3 regions of the Aquaspirillum sp. LM1 genome follow, and region 1 is predicted to be linked to each of the others. Evidence: predicted binding sites of a transcription regulator. Region 1 holds the regulator's gene; each other region holds the start of a gene.

Region 1 (4,953 bases):
AGAATTTTCAGGGCGACCGACTTGCCTGAGCCAGACAATCCGCTAATCAGGATCAGTTGCATGTTCCTGCTCTCGAAGGAAACGGGTTTGACGTTCGATAAAGTCGCGGGTGCTATCGATGCCGCGCAGCTGCAGGATGTAGTTGCGTACCGCGGCTTCTACCAGCACAGCCAGATTGCGCCCGGCGGCCACCGGCAGGGTGACCTTGCGCACCGCCACATCCAGAATATCCTGGGTTTCGCTCTGGATATTCAGCCGGTCGAGCTCGCGCATGGATTGATCGGTGGCCTTGACCAGATGGATGATCAGCTTGAGCACTTTTTTCGGTCGCACGGCGGTTTCGCCAAAAATGGTGCGGATGTTCAGAATACCCAGGCCGCGTACTTCCAGAAAATCGCGCAGCACGTCCGGACAGCGGCCTTCCAGCGTTTCCGGGCCAATGCGGTACAGCTCGACCGCATCGTCGGCCACCAGGCCATGGCCGCGCGAAATCAGGTCGAGCGCCAGCTCGCTCTTGCCCATCGACGATTCGCCGGCAATCAGCACGCCCACTTCCAGCACGTCCAGAAATACCCCATGCATGATGGTGGACGCAGCCAGCACCCTGGCCAGGTAAATGCGCAGCACATCCATCAGATAGGGCGATGGCTGGGACGAGGTCATCAGCGGCACATTGTGCTGTTCGCAGTAGCTGCGCAGCCCCTTGGGCAGGGCTTGATCGTTAGCGACGATAATGGCCGAGATGGCCAGGGAAAACAGCTGGTCGAGCATGCGCTTGCCCTCTTCGGGCGATTGCGCGTTGAGGTACTGCACTTCGGCCAGGCCAAACACTTGCACACTATTGGGGTGAATCAGATTGACGTGGCCCACCAGCGCCAGGGTGGGACGCTGGTCGTCGGTATGGATGCGATGATCGCCCCCCGACGTGCCGGCCACCCAGACCAGGTCAAGCTTGTTAACGTTGTCATTGAACAGACGGCGAACGCTGATGCTAGGCATGGGCAGGCCACTCGGCCAGCAGGCGGTACGCGGTGGCCGCGTCGGCGACGGTCAACAGCGTTTCGCGCAGCTGGCGGTTGGAAAATCGGTGGGCCAGTTCGGACAATACCTGCAGGTGCAAGTCATTGGCCTGATCGGGCACCAGCAGGACAAACAGGCTTTGCACCGGTTTGCCATCGGGTGAATCATAAGGAATCGGCGCTTTCAGCCGGATATAGGCCCCGGTGGCTTCTTTCAGCCCCTTGGCCCGGCCATGCGGAATGGCCACGCCCTGACCCAGACCGGTTGACCCGAGTTTTTCTCGGGCAAACAGACAGTCGAACACATCGCTGCGGGCGATGCCATGGCTGTTTTCAAACAGGATGCCGACCTGCTCGAACACGCGTTTCTTGCTGGAAACATCCAGATCCAGCAGCACATGTTCGGGGGACAGGATTTTGGCAATCAAACTCATTGCGTGACCCACGCTTTCACGGAACCGCGCCATTCTACGCCGGTTTGATCCGGCTGGGCAGCGTGCGCATCTGCGCTGCTGACATGGCTGGGAAGAAGGAACGGGCGGAAACCCGCAGGTTTCCGCCGTAGTGGATATCTGGCCGGGAGGAAACCCGACCGCGCCGCCACTTGGGCGCTCATGCCGCCAAGCGGGCTTTAGGCCTCGGTCGGAGCCTGCACCACAGCGGCCTTGTCTGCCGGGTGGTGGTCGGTCAGTTTTTCCTTGTATTTGAGCACCTGGCGGTCCAGCTTGTCAGCCAGGGCGTCCAGGGCGGCGTACATGTCGCTGCTGCTGGCCTCGACATGAATGTCCTTGCCTTTGAGGTGAACGTTCACCTCGGCTTTTTGTTCCAGTTTGTCTACCGACAAGGTCACGGCGACAGAAGTGACGTTATCGACATGACGGGTGATGCGTTCGAGCTTGGCTTCAATGTAGTCGCGCAGCGCGGGGGTAACGTCGAGGTGAATGCCGGTGATTTTCAGGTTCATAACCTTACTCCTTCCTGGAAAAACGCCACGTCCAACGGGACGGGCCGGGTTGAAGCTGTGCGGCGGGACAAGGCCCGCCGCGTGGCCGGCAGGGAGTGGCCTGATGCCCAGGCCGGTCTCCGTCATACTTTCATCGGCCGGCCCACAGCCGGCTTGAGGCCGTGGCACTCAGGCCACGGCGGAACAACATGATCAGATCGACTTGCGCAGGTTGACCGGCGGAATCTGCATGGCTTCGCGGTACTTGGCCACCGTCCGCCGCGCCACCTGAATGCCTTCAGCGCCCAGCATATCAGCCAATGCCGAATCGGAAAGCGGTTTTTTCGGGTCTTCGTTGCCAATCAGCAGGCGCAGCCGCGCCTTGATGGCAGTGGCCGAGCATTCTCCGCCGGAATCGGTTTCCAGCGCGCTGCCGAAGAAATATTTCAGTTCGAAGATACCCCGTGGACATAAAAGGAATTTTTGCGTGGTCACCCGCGAGATGGTGGATTCGTGCAGGCCAAGTTCGTCGGCAATGTCGCGCAGCACCAGCGGGCGCATGCCCACCTCGCCCAGCTCAAAAAACTGTTGCTGGCGCGCCACGATGGCCTCGGATACGCGCAGGATGGTGTCAAAGCGCTGCTGCACATTGCGGATCAGCCATTTGGCTTCCTGCAACTGCGCAGTCAGCTGCGAGCCGCCTTCGCGGTGGTGTTGCAGCAGATGGGCGTACAGCGAATTCACCCGCAGCTTGGGCATCGCCGCCGGGTTGAGCTGGGCGCGCCAGCCTTCCGGGCCTTTGTGCACCATCACGTCGGCCACGATGTACTGGGTGTTGTCGCGACCAAAACCGGCCGCCGGGCGCGGGTTGAGCGAGGCCACCAGCAGGGTGACCGCCTTGAGCATGTCGTCGTCACAGTGCAGCTGGCGCTTGAGCTTGTTGAAATCGCGGTGCGCCAAGAGCGACAGGTGTTCGTTGATCAGCACCTTGGCCAGCGTGCGCACCGGACTGTCCGGCAGGATGGCCAGTTGCAGGGTCAGCGACTCGGCCAGCGAGCGGGCCCCCACGCCCGCCGGTTCAAACTGCTGCAACAGGCGCAGGCCCACTTGCAGTTCGTCGGCGTCCACGCCGAGCTCTTCCGGCAGGTGGGCGGCGAGTTCTTCCAGCGACTGGGTGAGATAGCCATCGTCGTCGAGTTCTTCGATCAGGAAGGTGACCACGGCGCGGTCGCGCGCTTGCAGCGCGTGTTCGGCCACCTGGTCAAGCAGGTGCTCGCGCAGGGTTTTTTCCGCCACCATATTGGCGTGCGGGTCGAAATCGTCGTCGTGGTTGCCCGAACCGCTGCTGGACCAGTCGGACAGCTCCAGCGAATCGGCTGGGCCGTCGTCGTCGCGGCTGGGCTCTGGCGCGTCGTTATTGTCGTTGCCGGGCGTGTCGGCGCTGCTGGCCGGGGTGTCCGCCGTATTGGGCAGGGGATCGGGCTGGCCTTCGTCACGCTCCAGCATCGGGTTGTCGTGCAGGATGTTTTCAATTTCCTGCTGCAAGTCCAAGGTGGAAAGCTGCAAGAGCCGGATCGACTGTTGCAGTTGCGGGGTCAGGGTCAGCTGCTGGCTGACTTTAAGTTGCAGGCTCTGTTTCATTACGCGGGCTTCATCACGCTGTCACACGCCTACAGGCGGAAATGTTCACCAAGATACACCCGTCTGACGTTTTCGTCGCTCACCAGTTCGTCGGGGCGGCCTTTGGCCAGCACGGAACCTTCGTTGATAATGTAGGCATGATCACAGATCGACAAGGTCTCGCGGACGTTGTGATCGGTAATCAGCACGCCGATATTGCGTTCCCGCAGGTAGGCAATGATTTTTTGAATGTCCAGCACGGCAATCGGATCCACGCCGGCAAACGGCTCATCCAGCAGGATGAAGCGCGGGCGGGTGGCCAGCACCCGGGCGATTTCCACCCGGCGGCGCTCGCCGCCAGACAGGGCCAGTGCTGGCGATTCGCGCAGGTGGCCGATATTGAGTTCGTCCAGCAGGCTGGTCAGCTCGTTTTCGGCGTCTTCGCCGCGCCGACCGGCAATTTCCAGAATGGCCAGGATGTTTTCCTCGACCGTCATCTTGCGAAAGATCGATGCTTCCTGCGGCAGATAGCCCAGCCCCATGCGCGCACGCTGATGGATGGGCAGATGGCGGATATCATGCTGATCGATGCGCATTTCGCCACCATCAGCGCTGACCAGGCCAACAATCATGTAAAAACTGGTGGTTTTACCGGCACCATTGGGGCCGAGCAGGCCGACCACTTCGCCACTGCTGATATCCAGCGAGACATCCTTGACCACCGTGCGCTTGCCATAGCGCTTGTTCAGGTGGTGTACCGAGAGCACGCTGCGGCTCATTGGCCATCCTTTTTCTTGGGCTGCAAAATCACCGTCACCCGCCCGCCGCTGCCCTTGGCCGGGCTGGCACCGCCGGTGGGGCCGTTGGCGATGAAGGTTTCATCCTTGGTATTGTAGACCAGGGTCTGCCCCATCACGATGTCCTGGCCACGCTTGACTCTGGCGTTGTCGAACAGTTTAACCAGATTTTTACCGCTGTCGTATTCAATCCGCTGGCCCTGGGCGTCCATCCATTCATTTTTGCCGTCGATTTTCTGGCGGAAAGTGGCCGGGTTGCCGTGAGCCACGGCCAGATCGCCGCCGTTTTTGTCCTGGGTGACCGTCACCTGGGCGGCGCGCAGCAGAATGGTGCCCTGGGTGACCACCACATTGCCCTCGTAAACGGTGATGCCTTTAAGCTGATCCAGGCTGGCGCGGTCGGCTTCGATCTGGATGGGTTTGTCGCGGTCGCCCTGCTCGGCCAGGCTGTGGGCAGAAACGGCAGTCAGCGCCATGGCCAGCAGGCCGGACAGCAGGCGGTCATTGACGGGTCGGAACATGGGTTACCTTTACCTTGGACAGCAGTTTGACCTGCTGGGTGACATCGTTGTAA
Region 2 (4,953 bases), 1.4 Mb from region 1:
GTTAAGCTCGGCGGTGCTTGCAGATCAATTGATTCCACAAAGCCAGCTTGGGCGGGTTCTGGCGACAGTTGCCAGGCGTAGCGCAGCACGCAGCGCAGCGCATGCCTCTGCGCCAGGTTTGTTTGAATTGCGCTGTGGGATTGCTCGCATCATGAATGCCCGAGGGGTGCTGTGCGGGCCAGACGACATCATCATTACCGCCGGAGATGGTGCGGCAATTGAATGCGCGTTACGCCTGGTAGCCAAACCCGGCGACAGCATCTTGATTGAAAGCCCTACCTATTTTGGCTTGTTGCAAGCCATTGAAATGGCAGGCATGAAGGCGGTAGAAATCACCACACATCCTCAAACCGGCATCGATATTCCGCAATTGCAATGTGCCATCCACGCCAACCGCAATATTGCCTGTGTGGTGCTCAACCCCACCTTGCACAATCCGCTTGGCTACACCATGGCGTGTTCACAGCGCAAGAAAGTGGTTGATTGGCTGGCGATGGCGCGCATCCCCCTGATTGAAGACGATGTTTTTCATGACCTGTACGCGGGAGATGAGCCTGTATTCGCCATGAAAAGCTACGATCAGCAGGGAATGGTGTTGTACTGCTCGTCCTTTTCCAAGGTGCTGTCTCCTGGCTATCGTGTTGGCTGGTGCGTGCCTGGCCGCTTTCATCGCCAAATGATGAATGACTTTCTGGGCCGTAATCTGTCCATCAGCAGTTTGCCCCAGCAAGTCATTGCTGAATTTCTGCGTAAAAACTACTACACACCACATACCGCCAAACTACGCATGCTGTTTGCCGCCCAGGGACACAAGCTGGTTTCATCCATCGAAAAACACTTTCCGGCCCACACCCATATCAGCAAGCCTGACGGCGGCTTCATTTACTGGATCCAGCTGGCCAAGCCAATCGACATGTCGCAGTTCTATGCCGCCTCGCTGTCTGCCGGGATATCCATCGCACCGGGTTCGATTTTTCACGCATCAGGGCAATGCAACACCGCTTTTAGGATTTGCCTGGGACAACCCTGGAGCCCAGCGATTGACCGTGCCATTGCCATGCTTGGCACACTCTGCACACGCCTCAGCGCCCAACAACATTACCCATGATCACCTGGTCCGTCAGGATATTGTGCTCACAATCAACCATCGCAGAGGATCCGGCGGCTACAAGCCACGGCGAAACTGGATGGCCTCGGCAATATGCCTGGCCGTGATCTGGGCCACCCCATCACCATCCAGGTCAGCAATGGTGCGCGCCAGGCGCAAGATGCGGTGGTAGGCGCGGCCCGACAGGTGAAAGCGCTCAATCGCCAGCGCGGCCAGGCCTGCGCCTTCTTCATCCGGGGTGGCCACCTGGTCGAGGGTGCTGCCTTGCAGTTCGGCATTGCTGCAGCCCTGGCGGGCCAGTTGCCGGGCAAAGGCGTGCGCCACCCGTTCGCGCACCACGGCGCTGGCTTCGCCTGGCGCGGCGCGTTGCAGGTCTTGTGCGGGCAGGCTGGGCACGTCGATGCGCATGTCGATGCGGTCAAGCAGTGGGCCAGAGATACGCAGGCGGTAGCGGCTGATCTGCTCGGGCGAGCAGCGGCAGCGCCCGGAGGGATGGCCGTGGTAGCCGCAGGGGCAGGGGTTCATCGCAGCTATCAACTGAAAGCGGGCAGGAAAATCCACCTGGCGGGCGGCGCGTGAAATGGTGATGCGCCCGGTTTCCAGCGGTTCGCGCAGCATGTCCAGCACCTTGCGGTCAAATTCGGGCAGTTCGTCCAGAAATAACACGCCGTGCAGCGCCAGGGAAATTTCTCCGGGGCGCGGATTGCTGCCCCCGCCCACCAGCGCCGGGGCCGATGCGGAATGATGCGGGCTTCTGAAGGGTCGCATCCAGAACTGTTCCGGGTCCAGGCCGTTGGCGCTGAGTGAGCGCACGGCAGCCACTTCCAGCGCTTCGTCTTCGCCCATGTCCGGCAGGATGCCGGGCAGGCGGGCAGCCAGCATGGATTTGCCCGTGCCGGGCGGCCCGGACAGCAGCAGGCTGTGGCGACCCGCAGCGGCAATTTCCAGTGCGCGCCGGGCGGCCAGCTGGCCTTTGATATCGGCCAGGTCCGGGTAGGCGCGGACGGTGCGCATGCAGGGCGGTGGCGGCACACTCAGGGTGCAGCGCCCGTCCAGCATGGCGCATACCTCCAGCAGGGTATCGGCCTGAGCCAGGCTGGCCCCTGGCCACAAGGCGGCTTCGGCGGCGCTGGCGCGCGGCAACACCAGGGTGCGTCCAGCCCGGCTGGCGGCCATCGCCATCAGCAATGCGCCGCGAATCGGGCGCAATTCGCCGCTGAGCGCCAGCTCGCCAACAAATTCATGCCGGGCCAGCAGGCTGGCGCTGATATGCCCGGCGGCGGCCAGAATGCCCAGTGCAATCGGCAGGTCAAACCGGCCAGATTCCTTGGGGAGATCAGCCGGTGCCAGGTTGATGGTGATGCGCCGGGCGGGAAACTCCAGCCCGGCCAGCAAGATGGCGGCGCGCACCCGCTCGCGACTTTCCCTCACCTCGGTGTCCGGTAGCCCAACCAGGGTCAACGACGGCAAGCCGTTGGCCAGATGGACTTCCACGGTCACTTCCGGGGCGTCGGTGCCGGCCAGTGCCCGGCTATGGATGCGCGCCAGTGACACAGGTGGCCAGAATCAGGAATGACCTTGCGCAGCCTGTTCGGCCTCAGCTTCCACCGGCGCAGCCTCGGCCACGGCTTGTGGTGGCAGCACCAGTGCTTCCAGCTTGGCCAGCCGGGCTTCCAGCTGCTCCAGCTTTTCGCGGGTGCGGGCCAGCACTTCCTGCTGCACGTCAAATTCTTCGCGGGTGACCAGGTCTAGCTTGGTGAACGCCGAGCCCATCAGGCTGCGCAGGTTTTTTTCCAGATCCTTGGCCGGGCTGGCCGCCAGGGTATCGCCAATCTTGGCGCTGATTTCGTCAAACAGTTTTTGGCTCAGCATGGCTGGCTCCTTGGTGAAGTAATAATTCAGGGGGCAATGCGAAGGACACGCACGCAGACCATCGGTTCAGATTTCAGTGTAGCAAAACCCGGCAACTGACGGCTGACAAGTGAATAGCCATCGGCAAAAAACCACAGCAATGGCATGCACCAAGCAGGTGCCAGGTGGTGAGCCAGCCTTGTCCAACACAGTGCATTGCACTGCGGGAGTGCGCCGGATCGGGCTATTTGCGGGCTGCCAGCGGGATTTTAAGGATGGCACGGATTATGCAAGCCTACCGCCGAAGCATCACGGGCGCCATTGTGTGACCCCTTCCCTCTCTACATCATCAAGGAGCTTGTATGAAACTGGTATCCGCCGTCATCAAGCCGTTCAAACTCGACGAGGTGCGCGAAGCCCTGTCGACGATCGGCGTTCAAGGGGTCACCGTGACCGAAGTCAAAGGCTTTGGTCGTCAAAAAGGTCATACCGAGCTGTATCGCGGTGCCGAATATGTGGTGGATTTTCTGCCCAAGGTAAAAATCGACATCGCCATCAAGGATGAGCTGCTCGAGCAAGTGCTGGAAGCCATCGAGAAATCCGCCCACACCGGCAAGATTGGCGACGGCAAGATTTTTGTCTTCGAGCTGGAGCAAGTGGTGCGTATCCGCACTGGCGAAACCGGGCCAGACGCGGTTTAAGCCACGCGCCAGAGCCAGAGGGACTCCAATATGAAAAAACTGATCGCAACCTTGTGCATGGCCGGTGCGTTGCTGACCAGCGCGCCGGTGTTTGCCGAAGATGCAGCGCCTCCCGCTGCGGCGGTGACTGCCCCGGTTGCCACACCTGACGCAGCACCGGCCCCGGCTCCGCTGGCGGGCCTGCAACTGGTGGACGCCAGCACCATCAATTCGGGCGATACCGCCTGGGTGCTGGTGTCCACTGCGCTGGTGCTGTTCATGACCATTCCGGGTCTGGCGCTGTTTTACGGTGGCATGGTGCGCAAGAAGAACATCCTGTCCACCCTGATGCAAAGCTTTGCCATCACCGCATTGATCACCGTGCTGTGGACCCTGATTGGCTACAGCCTGGCCTTCACACCGGGCAACGGTTTCATTGGCGGTCTGGACCGGGTGTTGCTGGACGGCATGACCTACGCCAAGGAAGCCGGCAAGCTGACGGTGAACGCCACGCTGGCCGGTACCATTCCGGAATCGGTGTTCATGATGTTCCAGATGACCTTTGCCATCATCACCCCGGCGCTGATTACCGGTGCCTTTGCCGAACGGATGAAGTTCTCCGCCATGCTGGCCTTTATGGCGCTGTGGTCGCTGCTGGTGTATTCGCCGGTGGCGCACTGGGTGTGGGAGCCGGGCGGCTGGATGTTTGAAAAGGGCGTGCTGGACTTCGCTGGCGGTACCGTGGTGCATATCAATGCCGGCATTGCCGGCCTGGTGTGTGCCTTTGTGCTGGGCAAGCGGGTGGGCTTTGGCCGCGAAGCCATGGCTCCGCACAATCTGGTGCTGACCCTGGTGGGCGCATCGATGCTGTGGGTGGGCTGGTTTGGCTTTAACGCTGGCTCTGCGGTGGCCGCAGATGGCCGCGCCGGGATGGCGATGGCCGCCACCCAGATTGCCGCTGGCATGGCGGCGCTGACCTGGATGTTTGCCGAATGGCTGGCCAAGGGCAAGCCGTCGGTGCTGGGCATTGCCTCGGGCGCGGTGGCGGGTTTGGTGGCCATCACCCCGGCGGCGGGCTTTGTCGATCCGAAGGGCGCGCTGGCCATTGGTGCCATCTCCGGGGTGGGCTGCTACTGGGGGGCCACCAGCCTGAAGCATATGCTGGGCTACGACGACTCGCTGGATGCTTTTGGCGTGCACGGCGTGGGCGGCATCATCGGCGCGCTGCTGACCGGCGTGTTTGCGGTCAAGGAAATCGGCGCGGTAGAAGGCAGTGTGCTGACCCAGCTGATTGGCGTGCTGGCCACGGTGGCC
Region 3 (4,953 bases), 1.8 Mb from region 1:
CCCGCTGGCCGGCGCATCGGGCAGGCGGCTCAGCGCGCGCTGGGCAAAGGGCAGCGACAGTGGCAGGTGAATGTCCTCCTGGCGCACCAGGTTGTCCTTGCAGATCAGCAGGGCGTGGTGAATGATGTTTTCCAGCTCGCGGATATTGCCCGGCCAGGCGTGCGACAGCAGTTTCTGTTCGGCTTCCGGCAGGATGCTGATCTTGCTGTAGCCCAGCCGGCGGCGGTATTCGTCGATAAAATAGTGCGCCAGCGGAATGATGTCGCCAGGACGGTCGCGCAGGGCCGGCAGGGTGAGCAGCGCCACCCGCAGCCGGTAGTACAGGTCTTCGCGGAAATGCCCGGCAGCGACGGCTTCTTCCAGCTTGACGTTGGTGGCGGCAATCAGGCGCACATTGATCGGAATGGCCTTGCGTGCGCCCAGGCGCACCACTTCGCGCTCCTGCAGCACCCGCAGCAGCTTGACCTGAATGTGCAGCGGCAGGTCACCAATTTCATCCAGAAACAGCGTGCCGCCATTGGCGGCTTCAAACCAGCCCGGCTTGGCGTCGAACGCGCCGGTAAACGCGCCTTTTTCGTGGCCGAACAGCTCGCTTTCCACCAGGTTTTCTGAAAACGCACCGCAATTCACCGCCAGAAACGGCTGGCCGTGACGATGACTGAGCGCGTGCACATGGCGTGCCACCAGCTCCTTGCCGGTGCCGGTTTCGCCAATGATCAGCACATTGGCTTCGCTGGGGGCGATCTGGCGGATGCGCGCCAGCAGCGCCACCGACTGCGGGTCTTCAAACACCTGGGCCGTGGCGCGGATCGAGGTGGTCAGCGATTGCGGGTTGGGCAGGGTAATCACCCCGCGCCCAGGGTCGTGGGCCGGCCTGGCCGGGCGTCTGTCTGCGTGGTTCATGAATAAAACGTCGGTGTGGGGTAGCGTTCCATCAAAGCCCATGTTCCTAGCTCCCTGATCTTGTAGTCTATTGGGTCGTGTAGCGTGTGGGTGCGCAGGTTGCGCCAGTAGCGGTCCAGCCGCAGCCCGGCATGGGTGGCGCGGGCACCGGCCACGTCAAACATCCGGCTGGTCAGATCCAGGCCCACCCGGGTGGCGGCCACTTTGGCCACCGACACTGCCACGGCCACCTGGCCGCGTTCAGCTTCACTCAGCCGCTCGCCTTGCTGGTAAGCGGCATCCAGTTGCTCGGCGGCGCGGTTGGCCAGCGTGCGCACTGTTTCCAGCCCCATCCAGAATTCACCATAGTGATTCAGGATATACGGATCATCCTGAATCTGGCTTAAACCGGACAAAAACCAGGGCCGGGCTTCGTGCAGGGTATAATATTTGGCCTCGGCAAATGCCCCCTCGGCAATGCCAATATAAATATTGGTCAGAATCAGCTGGGCCAGCAGCGAGCGCAAACAGGAAAATGGTGTGCTCAATGGGCCGGGGTCGCCCAGAATTTCCTTGTGCTCAATCCGCACCCGTTCAAAGTTTACGCTGCCGCTATCAGTTTGCCGCTGGCCGATATTATCCCAATCCTGAATGATGGCAATGCCGCTGCGGGCCGTGGGCACGGCGGCGGTGATGAATTTCTGGTTGGATTCACCAATGGCTGACACCAGCAGCATTTCTGAATCCAGCGCGCCAGAGCAAAAACTCTTTTTACCCGATAACTCATACCAGCCGGAAAACTCCCGGCACAGGGTACGCGTGTCCAGCGGGTTCATTGCATTGCCCCAAAACCACTGATGGCGGGCGGTATGCTCATACCAGGGTTGCCATTGTTCCGGCTGGGCAAACAGGCGGATCGACGCCAGCATCAGGTGGTGAAAGGCAAACACATGGCCAATCGAGCTATCCACCCTGGCCAGTTCGCGCACCACAATCAGCGTGTCGTGCCAGTTGGCCCCCAGCCCGCCGTACTGGCGCGGAATCGACAGGCGCAGCAGGCCGCTGTGGCGGATGGCATCGCGCTCGGCCTTGGGCGTGCCGCCCTGGTTGTCGCGCTCTACCGCCGTGCGGGCAAATGCCTCGGCCAGCGATCGGGCAATCTGCAGTGGGCTGTCCGTGGTGTCTTCGGCAGTCCAGTAAGCCATGACGTGGTTTTCCTTGAGTATGGAGTGGGGGCAATCACGAGCAAACATGGCTGCCGGTTTTAATTGGCTGCCCGCGATGCTGTTCAATCAGCACTGACCGGGTTATGCGTCGTGCTTGTGCTGCTGTCGGGCCAGCATAAAGGATTTGCGCAGCACTGACCTGCGAAAAAAGTTGATTGCTAAGCAGAAATTCTGCTGTAAGAAAAATAGGCTGTTGCTGAATCAGCAGCATGCGGAAGACATGCTGCTGATTCAGCAGTCGTGCCAAGTGGAAGATCATACCTCTGCCCACAGGGATTGCTGATTAAGCAGCAATCCCTGTGGGCTGGGCAGCAAAACTGATGGCTGGGCAACAGATCGGGCGGATTTCATGCGAAATGGCCAGGATGGCATGGTATCTGCTGTTTGGTTGGCTATTCCGCCTGAACCAGCATCAGGCTGAAAATAACAAACCAGGTCAATTCAGTTCGGCAGTATGGGGGCGGAACCCTGGAATTGGGTTAATCAGCAATAAGGGCCACTCACCAACCCTCTGGCGTTGTGGTGCCGACGCGTACTGTCTGCAGCGGCGCGTCTGGCCAGAACCGCTACGCTGGATTGTGTGAGCGGCTTTAACTTAAATAGGCTATCGGGTCATGAAAAACCATCAGCAAAGCAAGGCTGCCCTCTCGCGTGACGACATTTTTCAGCGCGCCACGACCCTGGCGGCACAATTTGCCCAAACTGCGGTCGAGCGTGACCAACTGGGGGGAACCCCGAAAGCCGAGCGCGACGCCCTGCGGCAAAGCGGTCTGCTCACCCTGATCATTCCCACCGAGCACGGTGGGCTGGGGGCCAACTGGCAGGACACCCTGGCGATTGTGCGCCAGTTTGCCCGGGTGGATAGCTCGGTGGCCCATGTGTTTGCCTTTCAGCACCTGCTGCTGGCCACGGTACGGCTGTTTGGCCAGCCGGCGCAGTGGCAGCCGTGGTTTGAATCCACCGTGCGCGAACGCTGGTTCTGGGGCAATGCGCTGAACCCGCTGGACACCCGCACCGTAGCGGTTGCCGACGCGCAGGGCTACCAGTTTCATGGCAGCAAGAGCTTTTGCTCCGGCGCGCTGGATTCCGACATGCTGGTGGTGTCAGCCGTGCAGCCGCACAGCGACAAGCTGCTGATTGCCGCCCTGCCCACCCGGCGTGAGGGCATCACCCTGTACCACGACTGGGACAATATCGGCCAGCGCCAGACCGATAGCGGCGGGGCGGATTTCAACCAGGTGCGCGTGGCCAGCCATGAAGCCCTGCTGGAGCCCGGCCCATTGTCCACGCCGTTTTCCACCCTGCGTCCGCTGATTGCCCAGCTGATCCTCACCATCATTTACCTGGGCATTGCCGAAGGCGCACTGGCCGAAGCCAAGCGCTATTCGCTGACCCAGCGCCGGCGGTGGCCCACCTCGCTGGCCAGCAGCGCCAACCAGGATCCGTACACCCTGCTGCATTACGGCGAATTCTGGGCCGGGCTGGAGGGGGCGCGCCTGCTGGCCGAACGCGCCGCCGCCGAACTGGACAGCGCCTGGGCGCTGGGCGAACAGCTGGATGCCGCGCGCCGGGGACAACTGGCCATCAGCGTGGCCGCCGCCAAGGTGACCGCCGCCAGGGTGGGGCTGGATCTGACCAGCCGGATGTTTGACGTGACCGGCGCGCGCGCCACCACGGCGGCGCTGCGTCTGGACCGCTTCTGGCGCAATCTGCGCGTGCATAGCCTGCACGATCCGGTGGATTACAAATTACAGGAACTGGGCAACTGGGCGCTGAATGACAGCTACCCCCAGCCGTCTTTTTACGCCTGACCGACAACAGGACACGATCATGACCGATTTTGCAGAAGAAGCCGGCTTCGACCCGGCGCACGCCGCGATTGCCGCCGTCGCACGTGGCGAATTTGTGGTGGTGGTGGATGACCTCGACCGCGAAAACGAAGGCGACTTGATCATCGCCGCCGACACCATCACCCAGGAACAGATGGCGTTTCTGGTGCGCCACAGCAGCGGCGTGGTGTGCGTGGCGCTGCACGGCGAGCGGCTGGATGAACTGGCGCTGCCGCTGATGGTGGCGCGCAATACCGAAGCGCAGGGCACCGCATTTACCGTGACGGTAGATTACCGCCATGGCACCAGCACCGGCATTTCCGCCGCCGACCGCGCCGCCACCCTGCGCGCCCTGGCCAACCCGGAAGCGCTGGCCGATGATTTCTCCCGGCCCGGCCATATTTTTCCATTGCGCTACCGTGAAGGCGGCGTGCTGGCGCGGCCTGGCCATACCGAAGCAGCGCTGGATCTGGCCCAGCTGGCAGGCCATTACCCTGCCGGGGTGTTGTGCGAAATCGTCAACGACGATGGCTCGATGGCGCGCCGACCCGACTTGCTGCGGTTTGCCCGTCAGCACCAGCTGACCATCATCACCATCAGCGCGCTGATTGCCTACCGCCAGCAGCACGCCCCCGCCCGTCCGGCCACGGCCCGGCGCAGCTTGAGTGTGCCGGTGGCGGTGTCCTGACCCTCACGATGACGTGACGGCCTCTTCCTTTTTGAACCCACTGCTTTACCCCTTATTCCACCGGATGGCAATTGCCTCCGGTGGTTTTTTATGTCAAAAGCAATAAAATTCAGAAAAATTCATTGGATTTTTACTGGTCAGTACCATGGTCTTGATGTCTGGCTGATGTATTGCACGCTGCCGGAAGTTTCTTCTGTTTCCGCATAGGGCAATACGGCTTGAATGGAGCAAGTTCATTCAGAGGGTTGAATATGCTGAAAAATCAGCAGCCCATCAGCAGGGGTGCTGAAAAATAATAATCCCCCATTCGCCGGATTGTTTTATAAGT

Evidence for each region. The regulator sigma-54, encoded in region 1, starts transcription at its own class of promoters, with help from an activator protein. The targets are predictions, from matches to a motif close to CTGGCACGCTTCATGCTT.
Region 2: the regulator sigma-54 is predicted to act here: its motif matches at 3,235-3,252, upstream of glnK (P-II family nitrogen regulator).
Region 3: the regulator sigma-54 is predicted to act here: its motif matches at 2,474-2,491, upstream of BXU06_RS09470 (acyl-CoA dehydrogenase family protein).

Annotation. Positions count from the first base shown of each region.
Region 1 covers NZ_CP019509.1:376,229-381,181, forward strand. Annotated here, with positions in the region: gene rapZ (RNase adapter RapZ) at 1-62, opposite strand, end outside; gene hprK (HPr(Ser) kinase/phosphatase) at 43-999, opposite strand; gene ptsN (PTS IIA-like nitrogen regulatory protein PtsN) at 992-1,453, opposite strand; gene hpf (ribosome hibernation-promoting factor, HPF/YfiA family) at 1,651-1,983, opposite strand; gene BXU06_RS01715 (RNA polymerase factor sigma-54) at 2,176-3,603, opposite strand; gene lptB (LPS export ABC transporter ATP-binding protein) at 3,633-4,361, opposite strand; gene lptA (lipopolysaccharide transport periplasmic protein LptA) at 4,358-4,900, opposite strand; gene lptC (LPS export ABC transporter periplasmic protein LptC) at 4,881-4,953, opposite strand, start outside.
Region 2 covers NZ_CP019509.1:2,939,596-2,944,548, forward strand. Annotated here, with positions in the region: gene BXU06_RS12600 (PLP-dependent aminotransferase family protein) at 1-1,108, shown strand, start outside; gene BXU06_RS12605 (YifB family Mg chelatase-like AAA ATPase) at 1,166-2,662, opposite strand; gene BXU06_RS12610 (accessory factor UbiK family protein) at 2,675-2,980, opposite strand; gene glnK (P-II family nitrogen regulator) at 3,322-3,660, shown strand; gene BXU06_RS12620 (ammonium transporter) at 3,691-4,953, shown strand, end outside.
Region 3 covers NZ_CP019509.1:2,202,124-2,207,076, reverse strand. Annotated here, with positions in the region: gene BXU06_RS09480 (sigma-54-dependent Fis family transcriptional regulator) at 1-903, opposite strand, end outside; gene BXU06_RS09475 (acyl-CoA dehydrogenase family protein) at 900-2,087, opposite strand; gene BXU06_RS17415 (hypothetical protein) at 2,122-2,355, opposite strand; gene BXU06_RS09470 (acyl-CoA dehydrogenase family protein) at 2,723-3,919, shown strand; gene ribB (3,4-dihydroxy-2-butanone-4-phosphate synthase) at 3,939-4,625, shown strand.